One region of the Streptosporangium brasiliense genome, then DNA from elsewhere that is predicted to be linked to it. Evidence: riboswitches for the same ligand, from Rfam matches in the RefSeq annotation. Region 1 holds a riboswitch; the other holds the start of a gene.

The links. A riboswitch is a leader RNA that binds a small molecule or an ion and turns the genes downstream of it on or off. The one in region 1 is predicted to bind thiamine pyrophosphate.
Region 2: another riboswitch for thiamine pyrophosphate. It lies ahead of J2S55_RS17325 (purine-cytosine permease family protein); the one in region 1 lies ahead of J2S55_RS46365 (TenA family protein).

What each region holds. Positions count from the first base shown of each region.
Region 1 covers NZ_JAUSRB010000002.1:8,123,544-8,138,969, forward strand. Annotated here, with positions in the region: gene J2S55_RS46340 (GcvT family protein) at 1-1,520, opposite strand, end outside; gene betA (choline dehydrogenase) at 1,620-3,260, opposite strand; gene J2S55_RS46350 (IclR family transcriptional regulator) at 3,393-4,187, shown strand; gene J2S55_RS46355 (FdhF/YdeP family oxidoreductase) at 4,153-6,441, opposite strand; gene J2S55_RS46360 (aromatic ring-hydroxylating oxygenase subunit alpha) at 6,521-7,651, opposite strand; TPP riboswitch at 8,059-8,157, shown strand; gene J2S55_RS46365 (TenA family protein) at 8,145-8,831, shown strand; gene J2S55_RS46370 (hypothetical protein) at 9,019-9,222, opposite strand; gene J2S55_RS46375 (carboxymuconolactone decarboxylase family protein) at 9,219-9,737, opposite strand; gene J2S55_RS46380 (TetR/AcrR family transcriptional regulator) at 9,828-10,406, shown strand; gene J2S55_RS46385 (shikimate kinase) at 10,503-11,024, shown strand; gene J2S55_RS46390 (carotenoid biosynthesis protein) at 11,111-11,914, shown strand; gene J2S55_RS46395 (phytoene desaturase family protein) at 11,902-13,332, shown strand; gene J2S55_RS46400 (glycosyltransferase family 2 protein) at 13,329-14,477, shown strand; gene J2S55_RS46405 (glycerol-3-phosphate acyltransferase) at 14,407-15,012, opposite strand; gene J2S55_RS46410 (spheroidene monooxygenase) at 15,053-15,426, shown strand, end outside.
Region 2 covers NZ_JAUSRB010000002.1:1,865,752-1,881,177, reverse strand. Annotated here, with positions in the region: gene J2S55_RS17390 (hypothetical protein) at 29-2,230, shown strand; gene J2S55_RS17385 (MptA/MptB family glycosyltransferase) at 2,112-3,572, opposite strand; gene J2S55_RS17380 (glycosyltransferase family 2 protein) at 3,710-4,390, opposite strand; gene J2S55_RS17375 (STAS domain-containing protein) at 4,387-4,740, opposite strand; gene J2S55_RS17370 (hypothetical protein) at 4,965-5,477, shown strand; gene J2S55_RS17365 (sensor histidine kinase) at 5,504-6,631, opposite strand; gene J2S55_RS17360 (response regulator transcription factor) at 6,628-7,323, opposite strand; gene J2S55_RS17355 (hypothetical protein) at 7,441-7,608, shown strand; gene J2S55_RS17350 (DUF6412 domain-containing protein) at 7,605-7,871, shown strand; gene J2S55_RS17345 (YidC/Oxa1 family membrane protein insertase) at 7,940-8,629, shown strand; gene J2S55_RS17340 (ATP-binding protein) at 8,679-9,134, opposite strand; gene J2S55_RS17335 (PAS domain-containing sensor histidine kinase) at 9,292-11,214, opposite strand; gene J2S55_RS17330 (methylated-DNA--[protein]-cysteine S-methyltransferase) at 11,289-11,873, shown strand; gene J2S55_RS17325 (purine-cytosine permease family protein) at 11,904-13,253, opposite strand; TPP riboswitch at 13,244-13,383, opposite strand; gene J2S55_RS17320 (rhodanese-like domain-containing protein) at 13,429-13,761, opposite strand; gene J2S55_RS17315 (TenA family protein) at 13,864-14,469, opposite strand; gene J2S55_RS17310 (DM13 domain-containing protein) at 14,660-15,256, opposite strand; gene J2S55_RS17305 (GOLPH3/VPS74 family protein) at 15,366-15,426, shown strand, end outside.

The sequences.
Region 1 (15,426 bases):
CGCAGGAAGGCGGCGGCCCCGCGGCCGGCGACCTCGATCCGCTTGAGCGCGCTCATGTCGTACAGCGCGACGGACTCCCGCGAGAGCTGGGCCTCGGCACCGACGATCGGCGACCAGTGACGGGCGGCCCACCCGTCCCGCCCGGGGATGTCCCGGCCCGCGAGCAGGGGCTCGTTGGCGCCGTACCACTGGGGGCGTTCCCAGCCGCCGGCCTCCAGGAAGTACGCCGCCAGCTCCCGCTGGCGCGGGTGGAAGGGGCTGGTGCGGAGCGGGCGCAGGTTCTCCGGCGGCTGCAGCGGGTGGATGATGTCGTAGACCTCGGCGAAGTTCTGGCAGCCGCGGGTGAGCACGTACTCCGGGGCGAGCTGGTGCGGCTCGAAGCGGTTGACGTCGCACTCGTGCAGGTCGAAGGAGGAGCAGCGGCCGTCGGTCAGCCACTCGGCCATGGCCCGGGCCACGCCCGCCGAATGCGTCACCCACACGGCCTCGGCCACCCAGAAGCCCTTGACCAGGGATGATTCTCCGAGCAACGGCATGTTGTCGGTGGTGAAGGAGAACAGGCCGTTGATGCCCTCCTCGATCTCCGCCTCCCGGGTCGCGGGCAGCAGCGACCGGGTCTCGGCCCAGGCCGGGGCGAAGTCGCCGGCGGTGAACGGCAGCACCGACGGCATCCCCTCCGCCGCCCCGGGCGGGAGGATCGCTGCGGGCTCGACCGGCATCGGACGGTGGCCGTAGTAGCCGATGCCCAGCCGGCCGGCCCGCTCCCGGTAGTAGAGGTCGGCGTCCTGGTGGCGCAGGATCGGCCGGACGGCCTCCCCGGTCCGCCCGCTCAGCGCGGGGACGGGGCCGGTCCAGGCGAGCTGGTGGGCCAGCGGCGTCAGCGGAAGGGCCATGCCGACCATGCCGGCGATCTTCGGCCCCCAGATGCCCGCGCAGCACACGACGAGGTCCGCCGGGATCTCACCCCGGTCGGTGACGACGGCGGCGACCCGGCCGTCCTCGACGCGGATCTCCAGCACCTTGTGCCGTTCCAGCACGCGCACGCCCCGCTCCCGCGCCAGCCGGAGCTGGACCTCGACCGCGCGCACGGCGTCGGCCAGGCCGTCGGTGGGCACGAAGAGCCCGCCCAGCACCTTGCCGGGATCGAGCAGGCGGTGCCGTGCCACGCACTCCCCGGGGGTGAGCAGGTGCGCCTCGACGCCCCAGGCGGTGGCCCAGCCGTGGCGGCGGCGCAGCTCGGCGAGCCTTCCGGGCGTGGTGGCCACCTCCAGTCCGCCCACCTGGTGGAAGCAGCCGAGCGCGCCGAGCTTGCCGACCGTGTAGCGGGCCAGCTCCGTCATGGTCTTGGCGGGGTTGGTCTGGAAGACCAGCCCCGGCGCGTGGGACGACGATCCGCCGGTGACCGGCACGGTGCCCTGGTCGACGACGGTGATGTCGCTCCAGCCCCTGGCCGACAGCTCGTCGGCGAGGGCCGCCCCGACGACTCCGGCTCCGATGACGACGACGCGCCGGCCTGCCATGCCCACCTCCGCCGTTGCGCGATCCAGAACATGGAGCGCCTCCCGCAACAGATTCTCCCGGGGTGGCAGGACTGTCAAGGAACGGGCGGGCCGGACGGGTCAGCGGGCCGGATCCTCCCGGTGCCGGTAGAAGGCGGCGTGCTCGGCCGCGAGCGGGGTGTTGCCCAGGATCAGGTCGGCCGCCTTCTCCGCCACCATCATGACCGGCGCGTAGATGTTGCCGTTGGTCACGTAGGGCATGACCGAGGCGTCCACGACGCGGAGCCCCTGGAGGCCGTGGACCCGCATGGACAGCGGGTCGACGACGGAGAGGGGGTCGGTGCCCATCCGCGCGGTGCACGAGGGGTGCAGCGCGGTCTCGCCGTCCCGGGCGACCCAGTCCAGGATCTCCTGGTCTGTCCGGACCTCCGGCCCGGGCGACAGCTCCCCCGCGTTGAAGTCGTCCATGGCGGGCCGGGTCAGGATGTCGCGGGCGATCCGGACGGCCTCCACCCACTCGCGCCGGTCCTGCGCGGTGGACAGGTAGTTGAACCGCAGCGCCGGATGGACCCGGGGATCGGTGCTCCTGATCTTCACCGAGCCGCGCGCGTCGGAGTACATCGGCCCGATGTGCACCTGGTAGCCGTGCCCGCCCACCGGTGCGGAGCCGTCGTAGCGGACCGCGACGGGCAGGAAGTGGAACATCAGGTTGGGGTAGGCGACGTCGTCGTTGCCGCGGGCGAAGCCACCCGCCTCGAAGTGGTTGGTCGCCCCGGGGCCGCTGCGCAGGAACAGCCACTGCGCGCCGATCCACGGCCGGTTGCGCCACTTCAGCGCGGGCTGCATCGACACCGGCCGCCTGCAGCCGTACTGGATGTAGACCTCCAGGTGGTCCTGGAGGTTCTCCCCCACGCCGGGCAGGTCGTGCACGACCTCGACGCCGAGCGCGCCCAGCTCCGCGGCGGCGCCGACGCCGGAGAGCTGGAGCAGCTGCGGCGAGTTGATCGCGCCGCCGCAGAGGATGACCTCGCCCGCCCGGACCGTCCGGCCGTCGCACTCCACGCCGACGGCGCGCCCGCCCTCGAACAGGATCCTCGTGACGAAGGCCCGCGTCCTGATCTCCAGGTTGGGCCGCCGCCTGACGGGGTGCAGGTAGGCGCGGGCGGCCGACAGCCGGCGCCCCCGGTGGATGGTGCGGTCGAAGCGGGCGAATCCCTCCTGCCGGTATCCGTTGACGTCGTCGGTCAGCCGGTGGCCGGCCTGCTGCACCGCCTCGAAGAAGGCCGCGAACAGCGGGTTGCGCACCGGCCCGCGTTCGAGCACCAGCGGCCCGTCGTGCCCGCGCAGGGGGTCGTCCGGATCGGCGGCCAGGCAGTTCTCCATGCGCTTGAAGTACGGCAGGCAGTGCGCGAAGTCCCAGGTGCCCATGCCCGGGTCGGCCCCCCAGCGCTCGTAGTCCAGGGGGTTGCCCCGCTGGAAGATCATCCCGTTGATGCTGCTGGAGCCGCCCAGCACCTTGCCCCGGGCATGGTAGATCCGGCGGCCGTTCATGTGCGGCTCGGGCTCGGACTCGTACTTCCAGTCGTAGAAGCGGCTGCCGATGGGGAAGGTCAGCGCGGCGGGCATGTGGATGAACACGTCCCAGAGGGAGTCCGGGCGGCCGGCCTCCAGCACCAGCACTCGGTTGGCGGGGTCGGCGGACAGCCGGTTCGCCAGCGCGCTCCCGGCCGATCCGCCCCCAACGATGACGAAGTCGTACATGTCTGCCTCGTCTCGCTCACAGCAGGGGTGATAGCAGAGATCGTAGTGAATAGCGCAATAAGTCGCACTATACGCAACCAATTCCGCCGGACGCGTTGGACGCGCGTTCCGCGCAGCGCCTACAGTCCCGCTATGGGCAACGATTCCTCCGGTGACCGGGCCGACGGCGGCGGGGTGCAGTCGGTCGACCGGGCCATCAGCATCCTGGAGATCCTCTCCCGGCGCCGGGAGGCGGGGGTCAGCGAGGTCGCCGGGGAGATCGGCGTCCACAAGTCGACCGCCTTCCGGCTGCTCGGGGCGCTGGAGACCCGCGGCCTGGTCGAGCAGGCCGAGGACCGCGGCAAATACCGCCTCAGCTTCGGGATCATCCGCCTGGCGGGCGGTGTGGCCGCCCGGCTGGACCTCACCCAGCAGAGCCGTCCCGTCTGCCGCCGCCTGGCCGAGGAGATCGGCGAGACGGTGAACCTCGCCGTGCTCCGCTCCCACTACGCGGTCAACCTGGACCAGGTGCGCGGGCCGTCGGCGGTCACCACGCAGAACTGGGTCGGGCAGCTCACCCCCCTGCACGCCACGTCGAGCGGGAAGGTCCTGCTGGCCCACCTCGACGGCCGCCACCGGGCCCGGCTCATCGCCGCCGCCGGGCTGGAGGGCTACACCCCCGCCACGATCACCTCGGCCGCCGTGCTGGAGGAGCAGCTGGAGGAGGCCCTGCGCAGGGGTTACGCGGTCACCGTCGAGGAGCTGGAGATCGGGCTGAACGCCATCGCCGCCCCCGTCCGGTCCCACGACGGCGAGATCGTCGCCGCGGTCAGCGCCTCCGGACCCGCCTACCGCCTCAGCCAGGAGCGGATGCACGGGCTCGCCCCGGTGCTGACCGCGGGGGCCGAGGACATCAGCCGCCGGCTGGGCTACACCGCTCGATCCTGACCACGACGCTCTTGGAGGTCGGGGTGTTGGAGGTCTCCGCGACCGAGTCCAGCGGGACGAGCACGTTGGTCTCGGGGAAGTAGGCCGCGCAGCAGCCCCGCGCGGTGGGGTAGGCGACCGCGCGGAACCCCTCGGCCCGGCGCTCCCCGTCGGGCCACTCGCCGACCAGGTCCACCATGTCGCCGTCGGCCAGGTCCCGCTCGGCCAGGTCGTCGGGGTGGACGAAGACGACGCGGCGGCCGCCGCGCACGCCGCGGTAGCGGTCGTCCATGCCGTAGATCGTGGTGTTGTACTGGTCGTGGCTGCGGACCGTCTGCAGCAGCAGCCGCCCCGCCGGGACGCGCAGCACCTCCAGGGGGTTGACGGTGAAGTTGGCCCGGCCGGTCTCGGTCGGGAAGCGCCGCTCGTCGCGCGGCGCGTTGGGCAGGGCGAAGCCGCCGGGGACGCGGACGCGGGCGTTGAAGTCGCCGAACCCGGGCACCACCCGCGCGATGCGCTCGCGGATCGCGTCGTAGTCGGTCTCGAACTCCGCCCAGGGCACGTGGGGGTCGGCGCCGAAGAGCTCCCGTGCCAGCCGGCAGACGATCGCCACCTCGGGCAGCAGCTCCGCCGAGGCCGGCCGGAGCCGGCCCCGGGAGGCGTGCACCAGGCCCATGGAGTCTTCGACCGTGACGAACCGGTCGCCGTCGCGCTCGGTGCGCCCCAGCGCCGGCAGGATGAGCGCCTGCTCGCCGCAGACGGCGTGGGAGCGGTTCAGCTTCGTCGAGACCTGCACGGTGAGCCGGGCGCGGCGCATCGCCGCCTCCGTCACCGCCGTGTCTGGGGTCGCCGCCACGAAGTTGCCGCCCATCGCGAAGAACACCTTGGCCTGTCCCGACCGCAGCGCCCTGATCGCCTCCACGGTGTCCAGGCCGTGACGGCGGGGCGGCTCGAAGCCGAACTCCTCGCGCAGGGCGTCGAGGAAGGACTGCGGCGGCTTCTCGTTGATGCCCATGGTGCGGTCGCCCTGGACGTTGGAGTGCCCGCGCACCGGGCAGACCCCGGCGCCCGGCCGCCCCACGTTCCCGCGCAGCAGCAGGAAGTTGACCACCTCCCGGATGGTGGCGACGGAGTTCTTGTGCTGGGTGAGCCCCATCGCCCAGCACACGATCACCGACCGCGCCCCGAGCACCTCCCGCGCGGTCTCCTCGATGGCCGGGCGGTCCAGCCCGGTCGCCTCCTCCACCTCCGCCCAGTCGAGGTCGCGGACGCTCTTGGCCCAGCCGTCGAAGCCGTGGGTGTGCTCCTCGACGAACTCGCGGTCGACCACCGAGCCGGGGGCGGCGTCCTCGGCCTCCAGCAGCAGCCGCGACAGCCCCTGGAAGAGCGCGAGGTCGCCGTTGAGCCGGATCTGCAGGAAGCGGTCGGCCAGCGTCGTGCCGCGCCCCAGCACCCCGGAGGGCCGCTGCGGGTTCTTGAAGCGGAGCAGGCCCGCCTCGGGCAGCGGGTTGACCGCGATGATCCGCGCCCCGTTCCGCTTGGCCCGCTCCAGCGCCGACAGCATGCGCGGATGGTTGGTGCCCGGGTTCTGGCCGACGACGAGGACGAGGTCGGCGTGGTGCAGGTCCTCCAGCGACACCGTGCCCTTGCCGATGCCCAGCGTCTGGTTGAGCGCCGAGCCGCTGGACTCGTGGCACATGTTGGAGCAGTCGGGCAGGTTGTTGGTGCCGAAGCGGCGCACCAGGAGCTGGTAGGCGAACGCGGCCTCGTTGGAGGTGCGGCCGGAGGTGTAGAACACCGCCTCGTCCGGGCCGCCGAGGGCGCGCAGCTCCCGGGCGACGATGGCGAACGCCTCCTCCCACGTCACCGGCACGTAGTGGTCGGACCCGGCGGGCCTGTGCATCGGCTCGGTGAGCCGTCCCTGCTGGCCCAGCCAGTAGTCGGTGCGCCCGGCCAGCTCCGCCACGGTGTGCGCGGCGAAGAAGTCGCGGGTGACCCTGCGGGTGGTGGCCTCCTCGGCCACCGCCTTGGCGCCGTTCTCGCAGAACTCCGCCGGGCTGCGGTGCTCCCCCTCGGGCCACGCGCAGCCCGGGCAGTCGAAGCCGTCCTTCTGGTTGACCTGGGCCAGGGTCAGGAGCGTGCGGCCGGCGCCCATCTGGGCGTAGGACGTCAGCAGCGACCGGGCCACTCCCGGCATGCCCGCCGCCCACTGCTTGGGCGGGCCGACCTCCAGGCCCTCCTCGGTGACGTCCTCGCGCGGGGCCTTCCTGGCCATCCGGCGCTCCCTTCTTCCCGGTGCCCCGGCTTCCCGGTGCTCTTCCTGGTGCCCCGGCCGGGCCGGGCGGCTCCCCAATCTACGCCGACGCCGGTCCCAGCCGGGCGAGGACCCAGTCGTGGAAGGCCCGGATGTGGTGCTCGCTGGGCACCAGCACCCCGCCGCGGGCGTAGGCGCGGGAGGCCATCGCCGGCTGGCACCGCTCGCAGGCCGCGAAGTCCTGGGCGTTGACCCGGTGGAAGAGCTCGACGGACGGGCCCAGATCCGCGCCCCGCTCGACGACGTCCCGGTGGAAGAGCCAGTCGCACTCGACGACCGTCCGGCCGGCCGACAGGGGGAACATCCGGTGGATGATCACGTGGTCGGGCACCAGGTTGACGAACACCTGCGGCCTGATGGTGATCGCGTAGTAGCGGCGGTCCTGGTCCTCGCTGACGCCCGGGATCCGGTCCACGCCCTGGGACCCGTCGACCGTGAAGCCCCGGACCTCCGCGCCGAAGCGCGCGCCGTGCCCCACGAAGGACTGCGCCGCGTAGCCTCCGGCGAACTCCGGGAGCACCCCGACGAGTTCGGGATGGATGGTGGCGCAGTGGTAGCACTCCATGAAGTTCTCCACCAGGAGCTTCCAGTTCGCCTTCACGTCGTAGACGATCCTGCGGCCCACCTCCAGGTCGCCGACGCCGTAGTTCTCGATCAGTCCCTCCTCGCCCAGCCGGGTGACCACCGCGCCGACCACGTCCGCCTCGAACGGCGGTGGATCGTCGGCCAGGCAGAGCCACACGTAGCCGAGCCACTCCCGCACGTGGACGCCGACCAGCCCGTAGGCGGCCCGGTCGAGGTCGGGCATCGCGGCGAGGTTCGGGGCGGCGACCAGCCGGCCTTCGAGGTCATAGGTCCAGGCGTGGTAGGGGCACCGGAAGGTCCGCCTCACCTCGCCGGACTCCTCGGTGCGGAGCCGGGCGCCCCGGTGGCGGCAGACGTTGAGGAAGGCGCGGACGGAGCCGTCCCGGGCCCGGGTGACCAGGACGCTCTCCCGCCCCACCTGGACCGTCCTGAAGGCGCCGGGCCTGCCCAGGTCGGCGGCGCGGACCGCGCAGAACCACATCGACTCGAAGATGCGCTCCTGTTCCAGGGCGAAGACGCGCTCGTCGGTGTAGTGACCGCCGGGCAGGGTGGCGATCAGGCTGGGGGGCGGGCTGCTCGCGGTCACGATGCCTCCTTCTGGCGGCGGGCCGTCCGATGCCGAGCCGGCGGGCCTCACCGCCGGGGAGGGCGGCGAGGAGCGCGCAGGGACCATCGCGACCAGCAGGGTTTCGCAAAACGGAACGGCCAGCGCTATACGCAACAACGTGAACCCGCGAGTCTCTCTTGTCAAGAGCCGACACGGAGCGTGGGACCGCCCCCGATCCCCGCCCGTCCCTCCCGGCGGACCCGGCGGGGCCACCCTGACCCTCTCAAGACGTCGCCGGTGGTGGTGGGTCAGGCGCGGACCGCGTGCGCCGAGGGTCCGGGCGACCGGCCGGTGGCGGGGCGGCCGGGGCCGTGACAGGCGTGCCCTGTGATCCATGGCGGTCGACGGCGGCCGGCAGGGGACGGAGCCCGGCGAGCTGTTACCCTACTCGCGACGCGGGGTGCCCCGGCGGATCCGGGGCTGAGATCACACCCGTCGAACCTGATCTAGTTCGAACTAGCGAAGGGACGTCATGTTCTGCGACGACGTCTGGGCACGCTCCACCGCACTGCTACGGGCCATCCATGAGCACCCCTTCAACGCCGCACTCGGCGAGGGCACACTCGACCGCCGGCGCTTCGCCTTCTACATCGTGCAGGACGCCAGATACCTCGAGGCGTTCTCCAAGGCGCTCGCCACCGCCTCGGTGCGGGCCGGCGACTCCGAGGAGGCCGCGTTCTGGTCGAGCAGCGCGCACGCCGCGCTGGCCGCCGAGCGGACCCTGCACGAGGGCTACATCGAGGAGTACGGTCTGAGCGCGGCCGACCTCTCGGGCATCCGCACCTCGCCCACCTGCCTCGGCTACTCCTCCTTCCTCCAGGCCGTCGCGCTGGCCGCGCCGTACCCGGTGCTCGTCGCCGCCGTCCTGCCGTGTTTCTGGGTCTACCAGGACGTGGGAGCGGCGCTGGTGAAGCAGGTGGGCGACGTCGCCGGCCACCCCTACCAGGCGTGGATCTCCACCTACGCCGATCCGGATTTCGCCAAGTCGGTCGAGCGGGCCAAGGAGATCGCCGACCGGCTGGCGGCCGGGGCGGACGGCGAGACGCGCGCGGCCATGACCGAGGCGTTCGTCCAGGCCACGGAGTACGAGTGGATGTTCTGGGACAGCGCCTGGAAGCAGGAGACGTGGCCCACGCAACAGTGGCGGCCCGGCGGCTGACCTCCGCCGCCGTACCGGGCCGGTCGGCCCGTCGGGCCGGAGCGAACCGGGCGCGGCGGCCGGCACGCAGGTCGGCGCCGGCCGGGACCGGGCACGATCGGAAGGGTTCTCCCGCTCGCGCAGGTGTGTGCCCACGGCGGTCTGCGCGGGCGGGAGAACCGCTGGGCCCGGCGGACGCTCGGGCGCCTCAGGCGGGCCGGTAGGTGATCAATCGGACCGCGGGGGCGGAGACGACGTCGATGTGGCCGGTGCCCGGCACCTCGATGTGGGCGAAGCCACCCTCGAAGGCGACCCGGGCCTCTTCGACGCGGCCGGTGGGGGCGCCGTCGGGGCCGGTCATCCGGTAGCCCTCGACGAGTTCGACGGAGGCGGTGCGCCAGGTGAGGTTCACGCGGTCACCTCGGGGAAGTCGAGGTCGGGCCGGGCCAGGTGGTTGAAGTAGTTCGACAGGGTGTTGAGCGCGACGTGGGCGACGATCTCGGCGAGCTCGGCGTCGGTCACACCGGCCTGCCGGGCGCGCGCCAGGCTCTCGTCGCCCACCCTGCCGCCCGCCTGGACGACCTCCCGGGTGATCTGCAGGACCGCGTCGGCGTGCGGGTCGGCGTCGTGGCCGTCGCGGGTCAGCTTCAGCTCCTCCTCGCTCAGGCCCATACGGGTGCCGCGCATGGTGTGCGCGCTGACGCAGTAGGTGCAGCGGTTCTCCTGGGCGACCAGCAGGGCGATCTGCTCGCGCAGCCTGGCGCGCAGCACGCCCCGGGTGAGCGCGTCGCGCATCGCCAGGTAACCGCGGAGCGCGGCGGGGCCGTTGGCCAGCGCGGCGTACAGGTTGGGCACCCGGCCGAGCTGGCGTTGTGTCTCCTCCAGCAGGCCCTCGGGGTCATCGGTCAACTGCGGCAGCCGAGGCATGGCGTCTCCCCAAAATGGTACTGATCGGTTCCGTCTGCGGTAACGGTACTGATCGGTTCCATTTCCGTCAAGAATGGATAGAATCCCTGCATGCCGACCCGAGCCCGTGAACGCCTGCTGGACACCGCCGAGGAGCTCTTCTACGCCGAGGGGGTCCGGGCCGTCGGCGTGGAGCAGATCCTGACCGTCTCCAAAGTCGGCCGCGCCTCCTTCTACCGGCACTTCCCGAGCAAGGACGACCTCGTCGTGGCCATGCTCGAACGCCGTGACCTGCGGTGGCGCCAGTGGCTGGCCGAGCGGGTCGCCGCTCACGGCGGCGGGCCGCTGGCGGTCTTCGACGCGCTGGCCGAACGGTTCGCCCGCGCCGACTTCCGCGGGTGCGCCTTCATCAACACGATGGTCGAGAGCGCCGACCCCGACAGCCCGGCCCACCGGGTCGCGGCCGGCCACAAGAACAGGGTGATCGGCTACGTCGAGTCCCTGCTCGTCGCGGCCGGCCACCACGACCCCGCCGTGCTCGCCCGGCAGCTCGTCATGCTCATGGACGGCGCGATCGTCACAGCGCTGCGCGAGCGGTCGGCCGCCCCGGCCGGGCAGGCCCGCGCCGTCGCCGCCGCCCTGCTCGCCGACGCGGCGGAGAACCGGAACGCCGACGCGGCGGAGGGTTAGCGCGGAGGGCTCCGAGGGCTGGAGCGGAGGGCTAGAGCCGATCCTCGCGGGCAGGGGACGGACACTCCGTTCCACGAACCTCAGGAGGTGACGCGCATGACGGCCGACATCCCGATCGTCGTGATCGGTCTGATGGGCGCGGGGAAGACCAGCGTGTCACGGCTGCTCGGCGAGGCCCTCGGCAGGCCCGTGCGCGACAGCGACGAATATCTCCAACAGCGCTACGGCGCCACGGCCGCCGAGATCGCCGCCGGTGACGGCGCCGAGGTGCTCCACGCCAGGGAGGCGGCCCACCTGCGGGAGGCTCTCGCCGAACGGCCCGCGCCGGTCATCGCCGCCGCGGCCAGCGTGCTCGACGACCCGCGCTCCCGGGCCGAGCTGAAGCCGGCCCTGGTCGTGTGGCTGGACGCCACACCCGAGTTCCTGGCCGAGAAGATCAAGGCCAGGTCCCACCGGCCGCGTTTCGGCAAGGAGCCGCTCGCGCTGGCGTCCGAACTGCACGAGCGGCGGGCGGCCTCCTTCGCCGAGGTGGCCGACCTGCGCTTCCAACGGCCCGAGATGTCCAAGCACGAGGTGGCGCGGGCCGTACTCGACCATCTGAAGGCGTCGGCCACGTAGGACGGGCGGCCGCGGCGGCGGGAGGTCAAAGCGAATCTGACCGAGGCCCGCCGCTCCGATGACCGTCGGCAGGGCACAGCCATGGGGTGAACAGCGGACGCCCCGCCCCCGGCGCGGTGAGGGACGCGGTGCGGCGCGGGCCGTCCCCGGGCGGCCTCGACGTCCTCGGTGTGCTCGGCGGGGGCCTGCTGCTGGCCGTGATCGCCGCGCAGGTCGCGTCGGGGCTGCAGCCTCGGCCGATCGGACTGGCCGGCGTGGTCGTGCTGCTGCTGACGGCGAGCGCCCTGGCCTTCGCCGCACGGGCCCATCCCCTCCCCCGGGCGGCCGCGGCGCTGGGCGCCGCGGCGGTGACCGGGTACGCCGCCGAGTGGGTCGGCGTCAGGACCGGGCTGCCCTTCGGGGACTACGGCTACACCGGGCTGCTGCGGCCGCAGCTCGGCGGGGTGCCGGTGGTGGTGGCGCTGGCGTGGGGCGGCATGGGCCTGGCGGCCCACGCGACGGCCGCGGCCGCGGCGCCGGGGAGCCGGGCGGCGCGGATCGGGCTGGGGGCCCTGGCGCTGACCGCGTGGGACCTGTTCCTCGATCCGCAGATGGTCCGGCTGGGCCTGTGGACCTGGCACGACCCGGGCCTCTACCGGGGGGTGCCGGCCGGCAACTTCGCCGGCTGGCTGGTGGTCTCGCTGCTGGTCATGGCCGTGATCGAGGCGGCCCTGACCGACCCGGGCGCCAGGAGCGCCGGGCTGGTCGCGATCTACACGGCGATGGCGTTCATGGAGACCCTGGGGTTCGCGGCCGTCTTCGACCCGCCGGATCCGCTGGTCGCCGGCGTGGGAGGAGCCTGTATGGGCCTGTTCTCCGTACTCGCCTGGAGGCGTGCGTGGCGGAGGTGATCGTGGTCGGCGGCGGCGTGGGCGGCATGGTCTCCGCCCTGCTGCTGGCCCGCCAGGGGCACCGGGTCCGCCTGTACGAGCGGCGGGACCGGCTGGGTGGCAAGCTCGCCGAGCACGCGCGCGACGGTTTCACCTTCTCCGTCGGGCCGTCCCTGCTGACCCTGCCCGGCGTCTTCGCCGATCTCGGCCTGGAGCTCGGCCTCGTCGAGCCGCGGGAGCTGTGCCGCTACCGCTTCGCCGACGGCTCGACGCTGACGGCGCACCGCGCCCCGGACAGGATGGCCGCCGAGGTGGACCGGCTCTCGCCGGGCGAGGGCCGCAACTGGCTGGCCTTCCACCGGTGGGCGCGGGCCTGCTTCGAGGCGTCGTGCCGCACGTTCTTCGCCGGGCCGCTCACCCGGCCGCCGGCGCGGGCGCGCCTGTCGGACCTGCTGGCGGTCGCGCCCGGCCGGACCCTCGACGGCCTGGCCCGGCGCTTCTTCACCGACCGGCGCCTGCGCCAGTACGCCGGCCGTTACGCCACCTACGCGGGCTCCAGCCCGTACCGGGCGCCGGCGGCCCTGGCCTGCATCCCGGCGATCGAGCACGGGCAGGGCGGCTGGTACGTGCCGGGCGGGCTGCCCCGCGTCGCCGACGCCCTGGCCCTGCTGCTGGAGGAGGCGGGGGTGGAGGTCGCCCTCGGCGCCGAGGTGACGGACGTGCTCGCCGACGGCAGCCGCGTCCGGGGGGTACGGCTGGCCTGCGGGCAGCGCGAAGGCGCCGACGTCGTGATCGCCAACACCGACGCGGCGGCCCTCTACGGGCGGTTGCTGCCGGACCGGCGGCGGCTGCGGCGCATCGCCGCGCTGGGCGCCTCCTCCTCGGCGTTCCTGCTGCTGGCCGGGGTGGAGGGTCGGACCGAAGGGCTGGCGCACCACTCCGTCGTCTTCTCCGCCGACTACGGGCGGGAGTTCGCCGACATCTTCGAGCGCCGCCGGCCGCCGGTGGACCCGACCGTCTACGTCGGCTGCTCGGCCGTCGACGACCCGTCGCAGGCGCCCGACGGCGCCGAGAACTGGGTCATGCTGGTCAACGTCCCGGCCCGCGACCCGGGCCGGTGGCCGATCTCCCCCGATTCCTACCGCGACCTGGTGCTGGAGCGGCTGGCCGCCCGGGGCCACGACCTGTCGGGGCGACTGCGCTTCGTCGACCTGCTGACCCCCGCCGACCTGCGCGAGCGGTACGGCGCGTGGGGCGGGGCGATCTACGGCGGCGCCTACGCCGGCCCGTTCGCCCCTTTCCGCCGCCCCGGCAACCGAGGGCCCCGGCGGGGCCTGTATCTGGTGGGCGGCTCCGTGCACCCCGGCGGCGGGCTGCCGCTGGTGGCGATGGGCGGCCGCATCGTCGCCTCGCTCGTGGCAGCGGACTTCCGCCGATGAGACCGCTCACCGCGCTCCAGGCCGCCGCCGCCCTCGCCGTGGGGGTACGGCTGGCCCGCGGCCGCGGCCGGCTGCCCCCGCTGGCCCCCGTCGAGACGGCCGCCGGGCGGATCTCGGTGGTGGTCCCGGCCCGCGACGAGGAGCGCCGCATCGGCCCCTGCCTGTCGGCCGTGCTCGCCGATCCGGCCGTCGCGGAGGTCGTCGTCGTCGACGACGAGTCGGGCGACGGCACGGCGCGGCTGGCCGCCGATCTCGGCGCCAGGGTCGTCGCGGGCGCGCCCCTCCCGGAGGGCTGGGTGGGCAAGCAGTGGGCGCTGCGACAGGGGGTCGAGGCGGCCCGCGGCGACATCGTGGTGACGCTCGACGCCGACACCCGGCCGGCGCCGGGCCTGTTCGGCTCGCTGGCCGCGGCCCTGGACCGCTACGACCTGGTCAGCGCCGGTCCCAGGTTCGTCTGCGGCGGGACCGCCGAGCAGGCGCTGCACGCCTCGTTCCTGGCGACGCTGGTCTACCGGTCCGGCCCCATCGGGCCGTCCGTCGCCCCGGCTCCGCACCGGGTCCTGGCCAACGGCCAGTGCATGGCCTTCCGCCGTACGGCGATGCTGGCCACCGACGGGTTCGCGCGGGTCCGCGGGCACATGACCGACGACGTGGCGCTGGCCCGGAACCTGGCCGCCGCGGGCTGGGCGGTCGGCTTCCTGGACTCCGGCGGCCTGCTGGAGGTCGACATGCACGAGTCGGCGGCCGAGGTGTGGCGGGAGTGGGGGCGGTCGCTGCCGCTGTGCGACGTCACCGGCCCCGGCCGACAGGCCGCCGACCTGGCCGTGATCTGGCTGACCGCCGCGCTGCCCGTCCTGCGGCTGGCGGCCGGCCGGCCCACCCGGCTCGACCTGGGGCTGCTGGCCGTACGGCTGTCGCTGACCGGCGCGCTGCGCGGCAGCTACACCCGGCCCGGCCCCGGCGTGCTGCTGTCACCCCTGCTGGACCCGCTGACCGCCGTACGGCTGACGCAGGCGACGCTCCGCCCGGTGCGCGGCTGGCGCGGCCGTACCTATCCCACCGCGGCCCGCGGGCTCACGGCTCCCGCGGGAGCGGCCGGCCCGCCCGCCCGGCCCGCGCCGCCTGCCGGAAGCGCAGCCCGATGAGGCACATCAGCGCTCCCGTCCCGGCCACGTGCTCCACCGGCGCGAAGAGCAGTTGGAACAGCGGCAGGCAGAACACGCCCGCCCGCGCGCCGACGGCGAAGGAGCGCGTCAGCATGGCCCCCGCGATCAGGACCGCGACGCCGAGCAGGAATCCGGGCGGGCAGATGACGGCGGAGCCGCCCACGAAGACGAGGACCGACCGGCCGCCCCGGAAGCCGGCGAACAGCGGCCAGGCGTGCCCGACCATCGCGGCGGCCACCGCCAGATACACCGGCACGGCGCCGGCCCCGGGCCCGTTGGTGTGCGGGCCGCCGGCCACGAGGGCGAGCAGCGCGGCGAGCGCGCCCTTGAGCGTGTCGCCCGCGAACACGGGTGCGGCGGCCCGCCAGCCGAGCCGCTCCTTGACGTTCCAGAAGCCGGGGTTGCCGTCGCCGACCTCACGGGGGTCGAAGCCGTGCGTCCGGGCGATCGGCACCGCGACCGGCACGGACCCGAGAAGGTAGCCGCCGATGACCACGACGGGCAGGAGAATCATCGCTTCGTTCCACCTCACGAGGTATGCGGACCTGGGGGCCATGCGGTACATGGCCGCCGACCGGCCGGTGCTGGCGGGCACCGCGGGACTGCTGTTCTGGCGGCTGCTGGGTTCCGGCCGCGGAGCCTCCATGAGCCTGGGCGCGGACCTGCGGCGCTGGGCGCTGCTGGCCGTCTGGGACCGAGAGCGGGCGCTGGAGGACTTCCTGGAGAGCTCCCCCGTGGCGGCACGCTGGCGGGGCCGTGCCGAGGAGTCCTGGCAGGTACGGCTGGCGCCGCTGGCCTCGCGCGGCCGGTGGGGCGGGGTGGAGCCGTTCGGGCCGATCGAGGAGATCTCCCGGCGGAACACGGGCGGGCCGGTCGCCGTGCTGACCCGCGCGTCGATCCGCCCCTCCCTGCTGGTGCCGTTCTACCG
Region 2 (15,426 bases), 6.3 Mb from region 1:
GCCAACGGGACGGATACGGGGGAACCGGATGGGTTCAGCGCACGAGGGCGGGACACGGCTCACCGGCCGGCGCCCCGCCGCCCTCCGCGCGGCCTGCGCGCTCCTGACCGCCGTGCTCCTGGCCCTGTGCGGGGCCGGCACGGCCGCCGCCTCGGCCCGGTCGCTGCCCGCCAGGGTCGTGGTGGTCGGGGTGGCGGGGCTGCAGTGGAGCGATCTGGACCAGGCGCGGACGCCGAACCTGTGGAAGCTCGTGGAGCAGGGCGGGGCCGCGTCGCTGTCGACCCGGGCGGTGCCGCTGCCCGGACGGGGTGTCACCTGCCCGGTCGCGGGCTGGCTGACCGTCTCGGCGGGGCAGCGGGCGGGCGCCCCGGGCACGGACTGCGGGCCGCCGCCGGCGCCGGTCCCGGCGCCGGACGGCGGGGCGAGCGTGCCGGGCTGGCCTGAGCTGGTCATCTACAACACCGAGGAGACCTCCTACCGGCCGGTGCTCGGGCAGCTCGGGCAGCTCGTGGCGGACGCCGGGGGGAAGGTGGCCGCGGTCGGGCCGGGGGCCGCGCTGGGCGCCGCAGACAGGTCAGGAAAAGTCGGTAAATATGCGGCGACCGTCGAGGAGCTCGGCGATCTGGCACCATACCGGCTGGTCGTGGTGGAGGCCGCCGACCTCGCATCCGCCCTCACCCCGGTGACCGGGCAGGCCAGGCAGGCGGCGGTGGCCGGCGCCGACCGCCGGGTGGGCGCGGTCCTCGACCGGCTCCCGCCGGGGACCACGGTCCTGCTCGGCGGCCTGTCCGACGCCTCGGCCGCGCCCCACCTGCACGTGGCGATCGCCCACGGCCCGTCCCCCGACGGCGCGCCGTACCCGCACGGCTACCTGACCACCACCTCCACCCGCCAGGACGGGCTGGTCACCAACACCGACCTGACCGCCACCGCGATCGGCCTGCTCGGCCTGGCGGCCCCGAACGGCGTCGTGGGCCACGTCTGGCAGAGCGCCGGGCCGAGCGGGGAGCCGGCCGCCGCCACGGTGCGGAACCTGGCCGGCGAGGACCTGGCCAGCCAGGTGCTGCGTGAGGTGCGGGGGCCGTTCTTCGCGGTGTTCGTGGCCGTGCAGATCCTGTTCTACCTGCTGGCGGCCGTCGCGATCCGGCGGGGCTGGGGCGGCTCGCGGGCGCTGACCGCCGCGCGGGCCGTCGCCGTGGTCAGCGGCGCGATCGCGGTCGCCACCTTCCTCGCCCAGCTCGTGCCCTGGTGGACGTTCCCGGCCCCGATGGCCGCGGTGATCCTGACCATCGCCGGCATCGCCTGCGCGATCGCCGGGATCGCCTCCGCCGGGCCGTGGCGGGCCCACGTGCTCGGCCCGCTGACCGTGGTCGCCGGCATCACCTCGCTGGCCCTGCTGGCCGACGTGATGACCGGCTCCAGGCTCCAGGTGAACGCGGTGACCGGCTACGAGCCCGTCACCGGCGGCCGCTTCTACGGCTTCAGCAACATCGCCTTCGCCGTCTACTCCGCCGGGACGATCCTGGCCATGGCCGGGGTCGCCCAGTGGCTGATCTCCCGCGGCCGGCGCACGCTCGCGATGGTGATCTGCGCGGCCTACGGCCTGTTCGCGGTGTTCGCCGACGGATGGCCCGCCTGGGGCGCCGACTTCGGCGGGGTCCCGGCGTTCCTGGTCGGGGTGGCCGTCTTCCTGATCCTGCTGTCCGGCAGCCGGGTCTCACCGGTCAAACTCGGCCTGGTCGGGCTGGCGGGCGTCCTGCTCATCGGGGTGATCGCGGTGGCCGACTGGCTCAAGCCGCCCGCCCGCCGCACCCACCTGGGCTCCTTCGTCCAGCAGGTGCTGGACGGCGAGGCCTGGACCGTGATCGGCCGCAAGCTCGGCGCGATGGTCGGGGTCACGGTCGGCAACTGGTCGCTGACCCTGCTCTCCCTGGTCGCGCTGGCCTTCCTCTTCCTGGTGCTGGACCGGCCCTCCCGGTGGGGCGCCTCCGCGCTGGGCCGGGCCTACCTGCTCGCGCCGGCGCTGCGCGCCGGGCTGATCGGCGCGCTGGCCTGCGCGCTGATCGGGTTCCTGATGAACGACTCGGGCATCGCGATCCCGGCGATGGCGCTCACGGTCGCGGTGCCGCTGACGCTGGCCGCCTGCGTGCGCGCGCTCCAGCTCTCGCCGCCCACCACAGCAGAGCGAGCGTCAGCGCCAGCAGGGACCACGGCACCACCCGCTCCCTGACGAGGGTCTTCAGCCAGAGCAGGTCCTCCGGGCGCATGGCCTCCCTGGCCGGCAGGTAGCCCAGGGAGAGGATCGTCACCCGGGCCACCATGAAGCCCTCCAGCGCGGGCCAGGAGGCCATGGCCAGCAGCGCGAAGGCCAGCCCGTCGTACCAGGGCAGCGCGTACGGCGCGGCGAACAGCCAGGCGACCACCATCACCGCGGCGACCGCCGGGGCCGTGTGGTGGGGCGCGGCCCGCAGCAGCAGCCAGGCGAGCACGGCCAGCAGGAGCAGGGAGCCGGCCTGGATCCAGGCCGTGTAGGCGCCGGGCCCGGACAGCGCCTGGAGCCCGAGCTTGACGAGCTGCCACGGCGTGCCGAGCGAGACCTTCTTGCTGGCCGCGCCGAGCTGGTCGAGGACGTGCGGCCCGGCGACGCCGTAGACGGCCAGCACGGTGGCCGTCGCGGTGCCCGCCACGACGGCGAGCCTGCCGGGCGAGCGGCGCAGCTCCCACGCCGGGCCGAGCGCGACCAGCCCGGCGTTGAGCTTGACCCCGATCCCCACCCCGAGCAGCAGCCCGGAGCCCGCGCCACGGGCCATGAGCGCCGCGACCATGCAGGCGACGGCCAGGGTGTCGACGTGCATCCCGGCGGCCAGGTGGTAGAGCAGCAGGGGGTTGGCCGCCCACAGCAGCGCCGCCCGCCGCTGCAGGTCCGCGTCCGCCCTGGTGAAGCGGTGCAGCAGCAGCGCGGTGCCGATGAACGCCGCCGCGTTGAAGGCCGCCATCACGGAGACCGTCAGCCTGACCGAGTCGCCTCCGGCGAGACTGGCCAGCGCCTGCACGGCGGTCGCCACCGGGCCGTAGACGCTCGTCACACCGGCCCACTCCTCCACCGCTCCGGTGACGGGGTCGCCGGGCAGAGCGGCGGGGGTGACGGCGTAGGGATCGTGGCCGAGCGTGACCAGCCGGCCGTAGGCGGCGTAGTTGAGGTGGTCGGCCGAGCCCGACGGCGGCAGGAAGGCCGCCAGCGCCGCCGCCGTGCAACCGGCCGCGAGCAGCCACCGCGGATCCGGCCCCCACCGGGACCGCAGGGCGGCGGCGAGCCCGAGCCCGCCCAGCACGATCGCCCCCGCCGCCATCGCGATCACCAGATGGCCGTCGGGGCGCAGGTTCAGGGAGTAAGGGGGCTGCCAGGACGGGCCGGGCAGGCCGGGCACCATGGCCGAGGGGCCCAGCAGCCCGATCAGGAGCGTCAGCGCGGCCGACAGCCCGACGGCCGCGTACGCGGCGGCGTCGAGCCCCCGCGGCGCGCCGGACGCGGGAACCCGTCTCTCATCGACATCCGACGGAACCCGAGTCACCCGCAAATTCCAGCACATCCCGCGCAGTGCCCGGAGCGGGCCGGCCGTGGCAGGCGGCTGCGCCCGCGGACCGGCGGGGCCCGGACGGCCTCCCGCGGGTGGGCGCGCCCGCGGACGGGCCGGCCGTGGAGGCCCGTCTACCTACGGGCCAGCAGGGCCCGGGCGACGTCGCGGAACTGCCTGGCCCGGTGGAGCTGGGCCTTCCAGTCGGTGCCGGTGGCCCGGTGGCTCATCTCCACCTCGACCTCCCGCACGCGGAACCCCCTGCGGAGCAGGTCGATCGTCAGAGCGGTCTCCACACCGAAGCCGTGGGCCAGCGGCCGGGCGGCCTCGAACGCGGCCCTGGTCAGGCAGCGCTGGCCGTTGAGCGGCTGGGTGGGCGTCCAGCCGGTGGCGCGCTCGATGCCCTGGCGTGCGAGCCGCACCACGAACCCGTGACCGCCCAGCTTCACGCGGGTGGCGAACACGGCGATGGTCATGTCCGCCTCACCCGTCATGACCGGCTTGATCAGGGGCGCGGCCGCGTGCGCGCTCTCGCCCAGGTCGGCGTCGAGGAACAGCAGGTGGCGGGGCTCCTCCCCGTCGAACAGGCGCACGGCCTCCGCCCCGCTCTCCATGGCGGCGGCCTTGCCCCGGTTGCGGCTGTGCCGCACGACACGGGCGCCGGCGGCCTTCGCCACCCGGCCCGTCTGGTCCGTCGATCCGTCGTCCACGACCATGACGAGGTCCACACCGGACAGCGCCAGGGCCGCGGTCACGGTGGCGCCGATCCGGTCGGCCTCGTCCTTGGCCGGGATGATCACCGCTGTGCCGGTCATCCCTTGGGCTTGGCCGTCAGCAGCTTCCCGGGCACCGCCTCGTGCACGGTGAACACCGAGTCGAGCCCGGTGACCTGCAGGATCTTGCGTACGGCGGGCCGCGGCGCCGCCAGCTCCAGGGTGCCGCCCCGCTCCTTCAGCCGCTTGAGCGCCGAGAGCAGCACGTTCATGCCGGTGGAGTCGCAGAACTCCACTCCGGACATGTCGATGACCACGTAGGTGGTCGGGCTCTCCTGGAGCAGCCGAGTGAACTCGGACTGCAGTCCAGGAGCGGTATATAGGTCGATTTCGCCGGTAACGGCCATGACGGTGTGACCGACATGAGATCGAGTTGAGACTTTTAGCTCCACAGCGGGCACACTAGCGGCGCGGAGGCCGCTGGTCACGTTCTCTCGACTAACCCGAGTCGTCGGCCCTTTGTCCCCCGTTTCGCCCTCATGGAAACCGCGAGTGCGCGAAACTTGACACTGTGCAACACCGGCTTAGCCGGAAAGGGGGGAGACCCGGAATCTCCCGACCGTCCCTGCGCTACGTCAGTGGCGGCCGTTGAGTAGAAACGGGCTCGAACGCATCAATGAACACCGACCTTCCTGAGGATCCCCAGCGACAGCGGCTCCGGGAGCACCTGGAGTCCATGATCACCCGCACCGAGAAGGCCACCTCGTGGCACGATGCGGCCAACTCCCTGCGCGGCCTGGTGAACCGCGAGGGATACGTCCCCATCAGAACCCGCCTGGCGAGCGAGGACCTCGACTTCCTCGAAGGCGCGCGCGAGGAGCTGCTCGGCTTCGCCGCCCTCGGGGTCAGGCTCCTCGACCTGCACCAGCCCCGCGACGCGGGCGGCATCACCAGCGACGCGGCACGCCCGATCCTGCGCTGCCGCAGCTGCATGTGGCGCTGGCCGTGCCCCACCTTCCGCGCCATGGCCGAGTCCTTCGGCAGTCCCCGGCCCCCCACCTCCTGCCAGCACGTCGAACCCGACGACGGCGAGAGCGGCGACGACACGCAGGTGACGCTCGTCATACCGGTCCGGCCCGAGGGCGAGGTCGCGGTGCTGACGACCCGCACGGGGCGGCGGGAGCCATGACCGCCTGACCCGGCCGCGGCCGGGGCTCAAGCGGACAGCGGGAGCCGGATCTCGAACCGGCAGCCGGGCCCGGCGTTGACGACGTCGATGGCCCCCTCGTGGGCCTCGACGATGCCGCGGGCGATCGCCAGACCGAGCCCGGCTCCCGTACCGTCCGCGGTCGGGGTCCGGGCCGCCTCGCCGCGGAAGGCGACGTCGAACACGCGGGGCAGGTCGTCGGCCGGGATGCCGCCGCAGCAGTCGGCGACCTGCAGGCGGGCGACCCCGCCCTCCGCCAGCGCGCGCACCCGGACCGTGCCGTCGCCCGGGGTGTGCCTGATCGCGTTGACCACCAGGTTGCGCAGGGCCCGGGACAGCTCCCCGGCGTCGGCCTGGACCGGGACCGCCTGGTCGACCTGGCCCGCCAGCCGTACTCCCTTGGCCCGGGCCAGCGGCTCCACCCCGGCCAGGGCGTCGGCGACCAGGTCGCCGAGGCCGATCCGCCGCCGGGACAGGCGCAGCGCGCCGGCGTGGATCCTGGACAGCTCGAACAGGTCGTCCACCATGCCCGACAGCCGCTCCACCTCCAGGCGGATCTGTGTGTGGTAGCGGCTCACCGTCCTCGGGTCGGCGACCACCCCGTCCTCCAGGGCCTCGGCCATGGCCCGCATACCGGCCAGCGGGGTGCGCAGGTCGTGGCTGACCCAGGCGACGAGCTCGCGGCGGGCGCTCTCCAGGGCGCGCTCGCGCTCGTGGCCCAGGCGGAGGCGCTCGTATGCCTGCTCCAGCGTCCTGGCGATGGTGTCGAGCTCCGCGGGCAGGCCGCGGGGCGGCACGAACTCCCCCGAGGGCGGGACGGCGTGCACGGCGGCGACCAGCCTGCGGCTGGCCGCCACGACCCGGCGGGCGAGCACCGTCGCGACCCCCATGCCGACCAGGCCGCCGACCACGACCACGCTGAGCACGATGTCCCTGGGCGTGCCCTCGATGATCATCTTCAGGGTGATGGCCACCACGCCCCCCACCGTGGCCAGGACCGTCACCACGGCGACCACCGCCAGCATCACCCCGATCGACCGCTCCCGCAGCAGCCGCATCACGCCGAGCCCGGCCAGGGCCACCAGCAGGCCGAGCCCGGCCGTGACGGCGACGATCAGCAGGATCTCGGGGATCATGTCTGCGTCAGGGGTTCGTAGCGGTAGCCGACGCCCCACACCGTGACGATGCGCCGGGGGGCGGTCGGGTCCGGCTCGATCTTCTCGCGGAGGCGGCGGACGTGGACGGTCACCGTGGAGGAGTCGCCGAAGGACCACCCCCAGACCTGGTCGAGCAGGGCGGAGCGGCTGAAGGCCTGGCGGGGGTTGCGCATGAGATGGGCCAGGAGGTCGAACTCCCGGGCGGTCAGCGTGATCCGGTCGTCGCCGAGCCGTACCTCGTGGGCGCCGACGTCGACCACGAGGGCGCCGTCCCTGAGCACGCCGGTCCCGGCCGGCACCGAGGCGCCGCGCGCCCGCCGCAGCACCGACTGCACGCGCAGCGCCAGCTCGCGGGGGCTGAACGGCTTGGTGACGTAGTCGTCGGCGCCGGTCTCCAGGCCCACGACCCGGTCGATCTCCTCACCCAGCGCGGTCAGCATGATCACCGGGACGGGCCAGCGCTCCCTGAGCTTCCTGCAGACCTGGAGCCCGTCCATCTTCGGCAGCATGAGGTCGAGCACCAGCAGGTCCGGCGGGTTGGACAGCGCGCGCCTGAGCGCCTCGGCGCCGTCTCCCACGCACTCGACCTGATGGCCGTCGCGCTCCAGGTAGCGGGCCACGACCTCGGCCACCGTCGGGTCGTCGTCGACCACCAGAATCCGCGTGCTCATGGTCCCCACGGTAGGCCCGGGCGCGGCCGATCCCTATGCCGCGTCACCACTCCGTAAGCACTGGATCGTTATGGTTCCGGCCTCCATCGGGCCGGTCGCCGGACGTACGGTGGCCTCATGAGTCGTACCGTGATGGCAGTCCTGGGCGTCATCCTCGCGCTCTACGTCGTGTTCGGGCTCGTGCTGCCCGCGCTGTTCGGGCTGCTGAAGTTCCTGGTCGTGCTGGCACTGGTCGCCTTCGTGGTCGTCGCCGTGGTCACGGTCGCGGGCAAGTTCGCCAAGTGAGCCTCCTGCTCGCCCTCCAGACGCTGTCGGTCTGGATCTTCGACGGCGGCGGCGCCGTGACGGCGACCGCCGTGGTCGGACTGGGCGTGCTCCTGCTCGCCTGGGCGCTGCGCGTGCTGCCCCTCGCCTCCGGGGCGGGGCGGGGAGCGCCGCTGGCCCGGCGCGAGCGGGCCAGGCGGACCCTGTTCGTCCGGCAGCGCGACCCCGACGCGGCCGGGCGGTCACGGCCGAGAGCACCGTCAGCGGGCCCGGCGCCCGCGTAGCACCGCGTCGACACGTCCGGACCGCGGGCGCCTTCTGTGCTGATCCCACACCAGTCAGAAGGGCTCCCATGTTCGACCCCGTCATCGAGTTCACCGCCGGTCTCATCACCGCGCTCGCCGGGCCGCTGGGCTCCACCGCGCCGGCGATCGTCCTGTTCACCCTCGCCGTCCGGCTCCTGCTGCTGCCGCTCAGCGTCATGCAGGCCAGGGGCGAGCGGGTCAGGGCACGGCTGGCCCCCCGGCTCCAGGAGCTGAGGAGCAGGCACGGCCACGACCCCGAGCGGCTCCGCCGGGAGCTGGCCGCGCTCTACGCCGGGGAGAAGGCCTCCCCGCTGGCCGGCTGCCTGCCGGGCCTGGCCCAGCTGCCGTTCCTCATGGTGACGTACCGGGTCTTCACCTCCTCGGTGATCGCCGGGCACGCGAACGCCCTGCTCACCCACGGGCTGTTCGGCGTGCCGCTGGGCCAGCAGCTCGCCGGCGCGGTCGCCGGGTACGGGCTGCTCAGCGGGCCGACGCTGGTCTTCGCCGGTCTCTTCCTGCTGCTGCTCACCGTGGCGTCGGTCACATCGCGCCGGATGCGGCGCGCGATGGGCGACCAGGTCCAGCCGGAGGCGCTCCGCAGGGTGATGCCGCTCCTGCCGTACGCGACGGTGCTGGCCGCGGCCGTGCTCCCGCTCGCGGCCGGGATCTATCTGCTGGTCACCACGGCGTGGACGGCCGGCGAGAGGGCGCTGCTGTACCGTCCGGCCCCCGCCTGAGAATGATCACGATCTTGTCCCGCTTCACGGCGATGAAGCGGGACAGGACCTATCCGCACTCCCGCAGCGCGGGCTCGGGCATGGAAACCTGACCATTACCGTTACTCACAGTGCTGACAGTCGTGACCACCGCCCAGACAGTGGTGATCTCACCGTCGTGCCTGACCCCCCATTTGGCGGCCAGATACTCGACGATGCCGAGACCCCTGCCCCCCAGTGAGGAGAGCGTGGGCCGTCCGGCGCGCGGCTCTGTGGCGGCCCCTCCGTCACTCACCGCAACCTCGACGTATCCGTCAGTCCAGCGCCACGCCACCCTGATCTGACCGGACGGTAAAGGATGCGCGTGCCGGAGCGCGTTGCTCAGCAGCTCGCTCACCACGAGGACCGCATCATCTATCGCGGTCTCGTAGACCCCCCATTCCTGCAGGTCAGAGCAGAGGCGTTGGCGTGCGACGGCGACGCTGGACGGTGCATACGGCAACAACACGACGCTCGACGCACTCACCTCCCCGTATCCCTGTTCCCCCCTGAGGAACACACCCCAGTACGACCGAAATGCCCCGTTAGATGGTCTTAGAAACCGGGCGTCAATTACAGCTTGTGCACATTCGACAATAGATCAGCTCATCCGTTACCGGGTCGTTACCGCATCGGCGTGTCACTTAGGTAAGGGCGCCTGGCGTGTCGGCAATGCGCAGGGCCAGGCGCATGCGGGTGCCGCCGCCCGGCCGAGGGTGCGCCGACACCTCGGCCCCCTGGGCCTGAGCCAGGCTGCGCACGATGTAGAGGCCCAGGCCGACCCCGCCGAACCGGCGGCGGTCGCTGCTGTCTCCCTGGACGAAGCGCTCGAAGACGCGTTCTCTGCTGGCCGGGGCTATGCCCACGCCCTCGTCGTCGACGACCACCACCACCCGGTCGCCGGCCGCCCAGGCCTCGACCCTGATGAGGCCGCCGTCCGGCGAATACTTGAACGCGTTCTCCAGGAGCTGGCCGAGCATGATGTCGGTGGCCAGCGCGTCGCCGGAGACCGGGGGCAGGTCGCCGGGGACGCTCACCTCGACCCGGTGCAGGTCCGACAGGACCGGCAGGCCCAGCGTGGCGGTCCGGAGCAGCTCGCCGAGGTCGAAGCCCTCGATCTTGAGAGTGAGCTCGCCCGCCCCGGCCCGGGAGCCCAGCAGCACGTGGTCCATGAGCTGGCCGAGGGAGCGCGCCCGCTCGGCGATGGTGTGCACCGCGGCCCGGCGCTCGACGTCGGTCATGCTGTCCCAGCGCGAGTCGAGCGTGCCGGCGAAGCCGCGCACCACCGTGATCGGGGTGCGCAGCTCATGGCTGGTGGTGGCCAGGAAGAGATCTTTGGCCTCCTCCAGCTCCTTGGCCCGGGTGATGTCGCGGAAGTCGACCACGATCTCGCCCGTCTCCACGATCTCCGCGCAGAGCACGTCCAGCCAGGCGCCCGAGGGCAGTTGGAGGGTGAGCTTGTCACCCGGCTCCGGCAGCGGGAACGGCGGCGGCCCGCCGATCACCTCGGCCGCGGGGAAGCCCGTCAGCTCGCCGGCCGCCGGGTTCCACTGGATGACCCGGCCGGTGCTGTCGAGGACCGCGATGCCGTCGGCGCTGGCGTCGAACACCGCCCGCTCGTGGGCGCGCTGCCGTACGGCCTCCTGGTAGGCCATGGCGTTGCCGACGGCGATCCCGGCGTGCCCGGCGAGGAGTTCGAGCAGCTCCAGCTCGACGTGGCCGGCCTTGCGCTTGGCGAACAGGGCGTACAGCGCGCCGTACGGCCGACTGCCCACCGCCGCGACGCCGAGCGCGATGGTGTGCAGGCCGGGCAGCTGCGACCAGATCAGCTCGTCCAGCCGGGCCTGGTCACCGGTCTCCAGCATCACGGTCCGGCCGGTGCGCAGGAGCTTGCCGACCAGGCTCGTGCGCAGGTCGGCGGTGGAGTCGCGCAGCGAGTCGGGGAGCCGGTGGCTGGCCACGAGGCGGACCCGGTCGCCCTCGATGAGCACGAACCCGCCCGCGTCGGCCCCCGTCAGCTCGGCGAGGCTGGCGGCGATCCGGTCGAGGACCGCGGGCAGCTCCCGCTCGGCGTTGATGTCGGCGACCACGTCGGTGAGCCTGCGGACCAGCTGCGCCCGGCGGACGACCCGGTCCTGGGCCGTCTCGTCGTCCTGGGTCAGGTGGTAGACGCTGACGTAGCCGAGCAGGGCCCCCGCCTCCGACCGCAGCGCGCTGGTGTCGACCCGCACGTCGACCAGGCTGCCGTCCCGGCGGAACCGCTTGGTCCGCAGCGAGACCTGGCCGCCGGTGCGGACCCGCTCCAGGACCGCGTTGTGCTCGGCCATCAGCTCCTCGGGCACCACCGGGGCGCGGCGGCCGAGCAGTTCCTCCGCCGGCCAGCCGAACAGGCGTTCGGCGGCGGGATTCCAGGCCAGGACCGTCTGGTCCCGGTCGAGGGCGACGATCGCGTTGGGCGCGCCGGCGACGACCGCACGGCCGATGCCGTCGTCACTGGCGGCCCTGATGTCACCCACACACCCATAGTGCCGTGTCAACCGGCCTGATCTTGGCACTTTCGTCCGCATGTGCTGACACTCGTTGGGGTGATCCGTCCGATACGCTGCGGTCACCACACGCCTGGATACGAAAGGGTGGGGCCATGTCATCCGGTGACATCGACGCGCTGCTACGGGTGACCTCGCCCGACTACATAGGGAACACCCACCCCGACATCGCGTTCGGCACCCTGGACGGCCCGGTGGGGCGTCTCGTCCTGGCGGTGACGCACCGGGGGGTGGTGGCGTGCAGCTACGAGGACGAGAACATCGTCTTCGAACGCGTCAGCCGGGAGGTCGGCTCCTTCATGGGGCCGGACGCGCGGCGGCTCGACCCGGTCCGCCGGGAGCTGGACGCCTACTTCTCCGGACGGCTGCGCGCCTTCACCATCACGGCCGACCTGCGGCTGGCGACCCCGTTCGCCAGGACCGTGCTGCAGAAGATGACCGCCGTCCCGTACGGGACGGTGACCACCTACCGCGAGATCGCCGAACGGATCGGCCGGCCGCGGGCGCTGCGCGCGGTCGGCAACGCGCTGGGCAGCAACCCCGTCTGCGTGATCGTGCCCTGCCACCGGGTGGTCGAGAGCGAGGCCGTCCTCGGCGGCTACGCGGGCGGGGCGACCGCCAAGGAGCGGCTGCTGCGCGTCGAGGGGGCCGGCCGGGGCCGGCCGCCCGGCACCCCGTAGCCCCGGGCCCCAGGCGGGCGGCCCCGCCCGCTACGGGCGGCGGCGGCGGAGCGCGCCGAGGCCGAGGGTGACCAGGCCGGAGACGACGAACGCGCCGACGGCCGCGCTCATCCACGGCTGCGGGGTGAAGCCGACGGCGTCCCGGGCGCCGTTCCAGATCGCCGCCCACCACGACACGGTCGAGGGCGCGGCGAGCATCCACCAGGTGACGAAGCCCAGCAACCACGGGGCCACCATGAGCCAGCGGGAGGGCGCGTTCTCGGAGGTGTCCCAGTCCTTGCCGTGGCCGAGCAGGAAGTAGTCGACCGCCAGCACGCCGAGCATCGGCACGAACACCGCGCCGATGATGCCGAGGAAGGCCCCGTAGGAGTTGACGTCGACGACGAGGGCCATGCCCGTGGTTAGCACTCCGATGCCCACGGAGAAGATCCGGCGGTCCACCCGGGGCATCAGGTTCTGCAGCGACATCGCGGTGGAGTAGACGTTCGCGAACGACTGGTCGGTCTCGCGCAGCACGAGGACGCCGAAGAACAGCGCGCCGAGCGGGGCCGCCACGAACGGGGCGAACACGGCGGTCGGCTGGCCCAGCACCGCGCCGTGGCCGGCGAGCGCCACCGCGTAGACGCCGACGGCCAGGCACGCCACCTGGGCGACGGTGTAGCCGCCGACGACGCCGGTGAAGGCCGCGCGGCTGGAGCGCGAGTGCCTGGCGTAGTCCGCCGCGACCGGCACCCACGACACCGACAGGGCGATCACGAAGTCGACGGCCGAGGCGAAGGCGTCCCAGGAGCCGCCGGTCTGGGCAGGGGTGTCGCGGACGAACACCACCGCGAACCAGACAACCGAGATGATCACGCCGGCCGTGACGAAGCGCCGGATCAACCGGATGGCACCCAGAGGATAGATGGTCAGCGCCGTCGTCAGGACCCCGGCCGCGATCGCCCAGACCGCGTAGGGGACGGACGTTCCGAAGATCGCCTGCGCGCCCATCGCGACGACCCACAGCTCGAACGCGCCCCAGCCGATCATCTGGATGATGTTGAGCACGGTCGGGACGGCCGAGAGTCTCGCGCCGAACAGCCCGCGCAGCAGCACCATCGCGGGCTGGCCGGTCTGCGCGCCCGGGACCGCGGCGAGGCCGACCATGGCGGTGCCGATGAGGCTGCCGACCAGGGAGGCGACCAGCGCCGCGGTGAAGGTGAGCGGGTTGTCGTCGAGCAGCGGGTTGATCAGGAAGAGCGCGAAGGAGAACCCGAGCAGGCTGACGCCCAGATTGGCCCAGAACGCGCCCTGGTCGAGCGCGCCGAGGGTCTTCGGCGGAGCTTGGTCGAGAGTGAGAGGCGCCTCGGCATGCTTGGCATCGATGACGTCAGACGTCATGGAAAGCTCCCTACGCCGGCATTACCCGGACAGGTTCATGCGGTCGGCGGCGCGTCGGAGGGCCTGCCCGGCCCTCTACGTGGTTCCGCCCTCTCAGCCCGGTTGCGCCCGAGCTCCCGCGGTAGATGATTCGCCGTGAATTATGTCATTTCCTCCCTTCTGCGCAAGGGCCGGGTCAGGCCACGAACGGGTCCTGACCGCTCTCGCTGACCATCGGACGGCCCGCGGACTCCCAGGACTGCATGCCACCGCCCACGTTGATCGCGTCCCAGCCGACGTGCCCGAGCCAGGCGGCGGCGTGCGCGGAACGGCCACCCACGCGGCAGACCACGTAGACGGGCGCGTCCTTCGGCACCTCGTCCACCCGGGCCTGAAGCTCGCCGAGCGGGATGTGGACGGCCGCCGGCGCGTGCCCGGCCCGCCACTCGTCGTTCTCTCGTACGTCAAGCAGGAACGCGCCGTCCGGCACGTCCCGCGCATCGACCTCAGGAACACTCATGACAACCATTCTTTCAAGTCCGTCACCAGATGGGGGGTAAAGCGGCTCGTCCGCCCGTGACCCCGCCAACATATGCGCGCGGGCCACCTGGACCGGCCCCGGAGGACCAGGTCAGGGCACGTCCCAGAAGGCCAGCTCGTGGGCCATCCCCTCGGTGAACAGCTCCTTGGCCCGGCCGAGGTCGGGCACGGCCTCGTCGATCATCACGGCGATGCGTCCGGTCAGCGCGGCGAAGTCGGGATGCGCGTAGGTGTCGACCCAGGCCCGGTAGCGCGGCTCGGCCGGGGGATTCTCCGCGAGGACGCGGCCGAGGGTGGAGTAGCCCCACATGCAGGGATACAGCGCGGCCAGACCGTCGGCGTAGTCCGCCGCGGAGCCGAGCAGGAACGAGGTGTAGGCGGCGCAGGCCGGCCCCTTCTCGGCCCTGTCGAGGTCGGCGCCGAAGCCCGCCGACAGCGACCGGTGCAGGTTCAGCTCCTCGTGGAAGGTGGCGTGGGCCAGGTCCACCAGGTCACCCAGGTGCCCGTCGGGGGCCTGCCAGGCCAGCCGGGAGAACACCCGGACGTAATCGAGGAGGAACAGGTAGTCCTGCTCCAGCCACGACCGGAACACCGGCTCCGGCAGGTCCCCCCGGGCGATCCCCACCACCGTCGGGTGGGCGAGCTGCGCCTCGACGAGCGGGCGGCCGATGGCGTGGAGTTCCGCAGAGATGCTCATAAGCCGAGCATTGTCTCAACCCAGGACCCGGCGCCGATCTCCGCCCCGGGCAGCCCCGCCGGCTCCGGACCAGAGCCCCGGCGGCCCCGCCCCAGTCCCGGCTGCCCCGGACAGCCCCGGGCAGCACCACCGGCCCCGGACCAGCCCCGGGCAGCACCACCGGCCCCGGACCGGAACCCTGGCGCCTGTCTCAGGTCAGAGCCGCGGCGCCGAAGGAGACGCTGAAGCGCCTGCACCAGATGGTGACGGTCTTCAGGCTGTCCAGGTCGGCCCCGGCCGGGATGGCGTAGTTCGCGTTGCCCCGGTTGCCCTTGAGCTCGCCCAGTTCGAGGTGCTCGCCGTCGTCGAGGTTGAACCACCCGGCCCTGCCCTCCTTGACGGGCTGGTCGCTCAGCCAGACCCGGAGGTCGGGGCCGTCGGAGGTGTCCAGGTCCTCGATCCTGAGCACCCGGCTCCCGTCGGCCAGTTCGAGCACCCTGGCCCTGCCCTCGGTGCTGTGCTCGTGCGCGACGAACGTGCCCGTGGCCAGAGTCTCGGGCCGCTCCGCGGCCTGTCCGGGCCCGCCCGGCGACGGAGTGGCCGTGGCCTGCGGGGAGGTGCCTGGCGGGACAGCGGTCTCCGGGGCCGCGGTCCGCGGGGCCGCCGCGACCGGCACGGCCTCGTCCACCTCGACGGTGGTGAACAGGCGCCAGGGCTGGAACAGATACAGGGCGACGCCGAACGCGACGGCGCCCAACGTCATGACCACCCAGGTCGCCGGGTGCCGGAGCAGCTTTCCGATCCGCATGATGTCCTCCGGGGCCCGATCCTCGAAGCGTCCTCCAGGCCCTGGTGCGAAGCTATCCCGGCCGGCCGCCGCCGGCGATTACGTAGTGCTTACGGCATAGGGTCGGAGCATGACGACCATCGCCGAAGAAGTTCTCCTGCTCGCCTACAGCGAAGCGGAGGGCAGGCAGC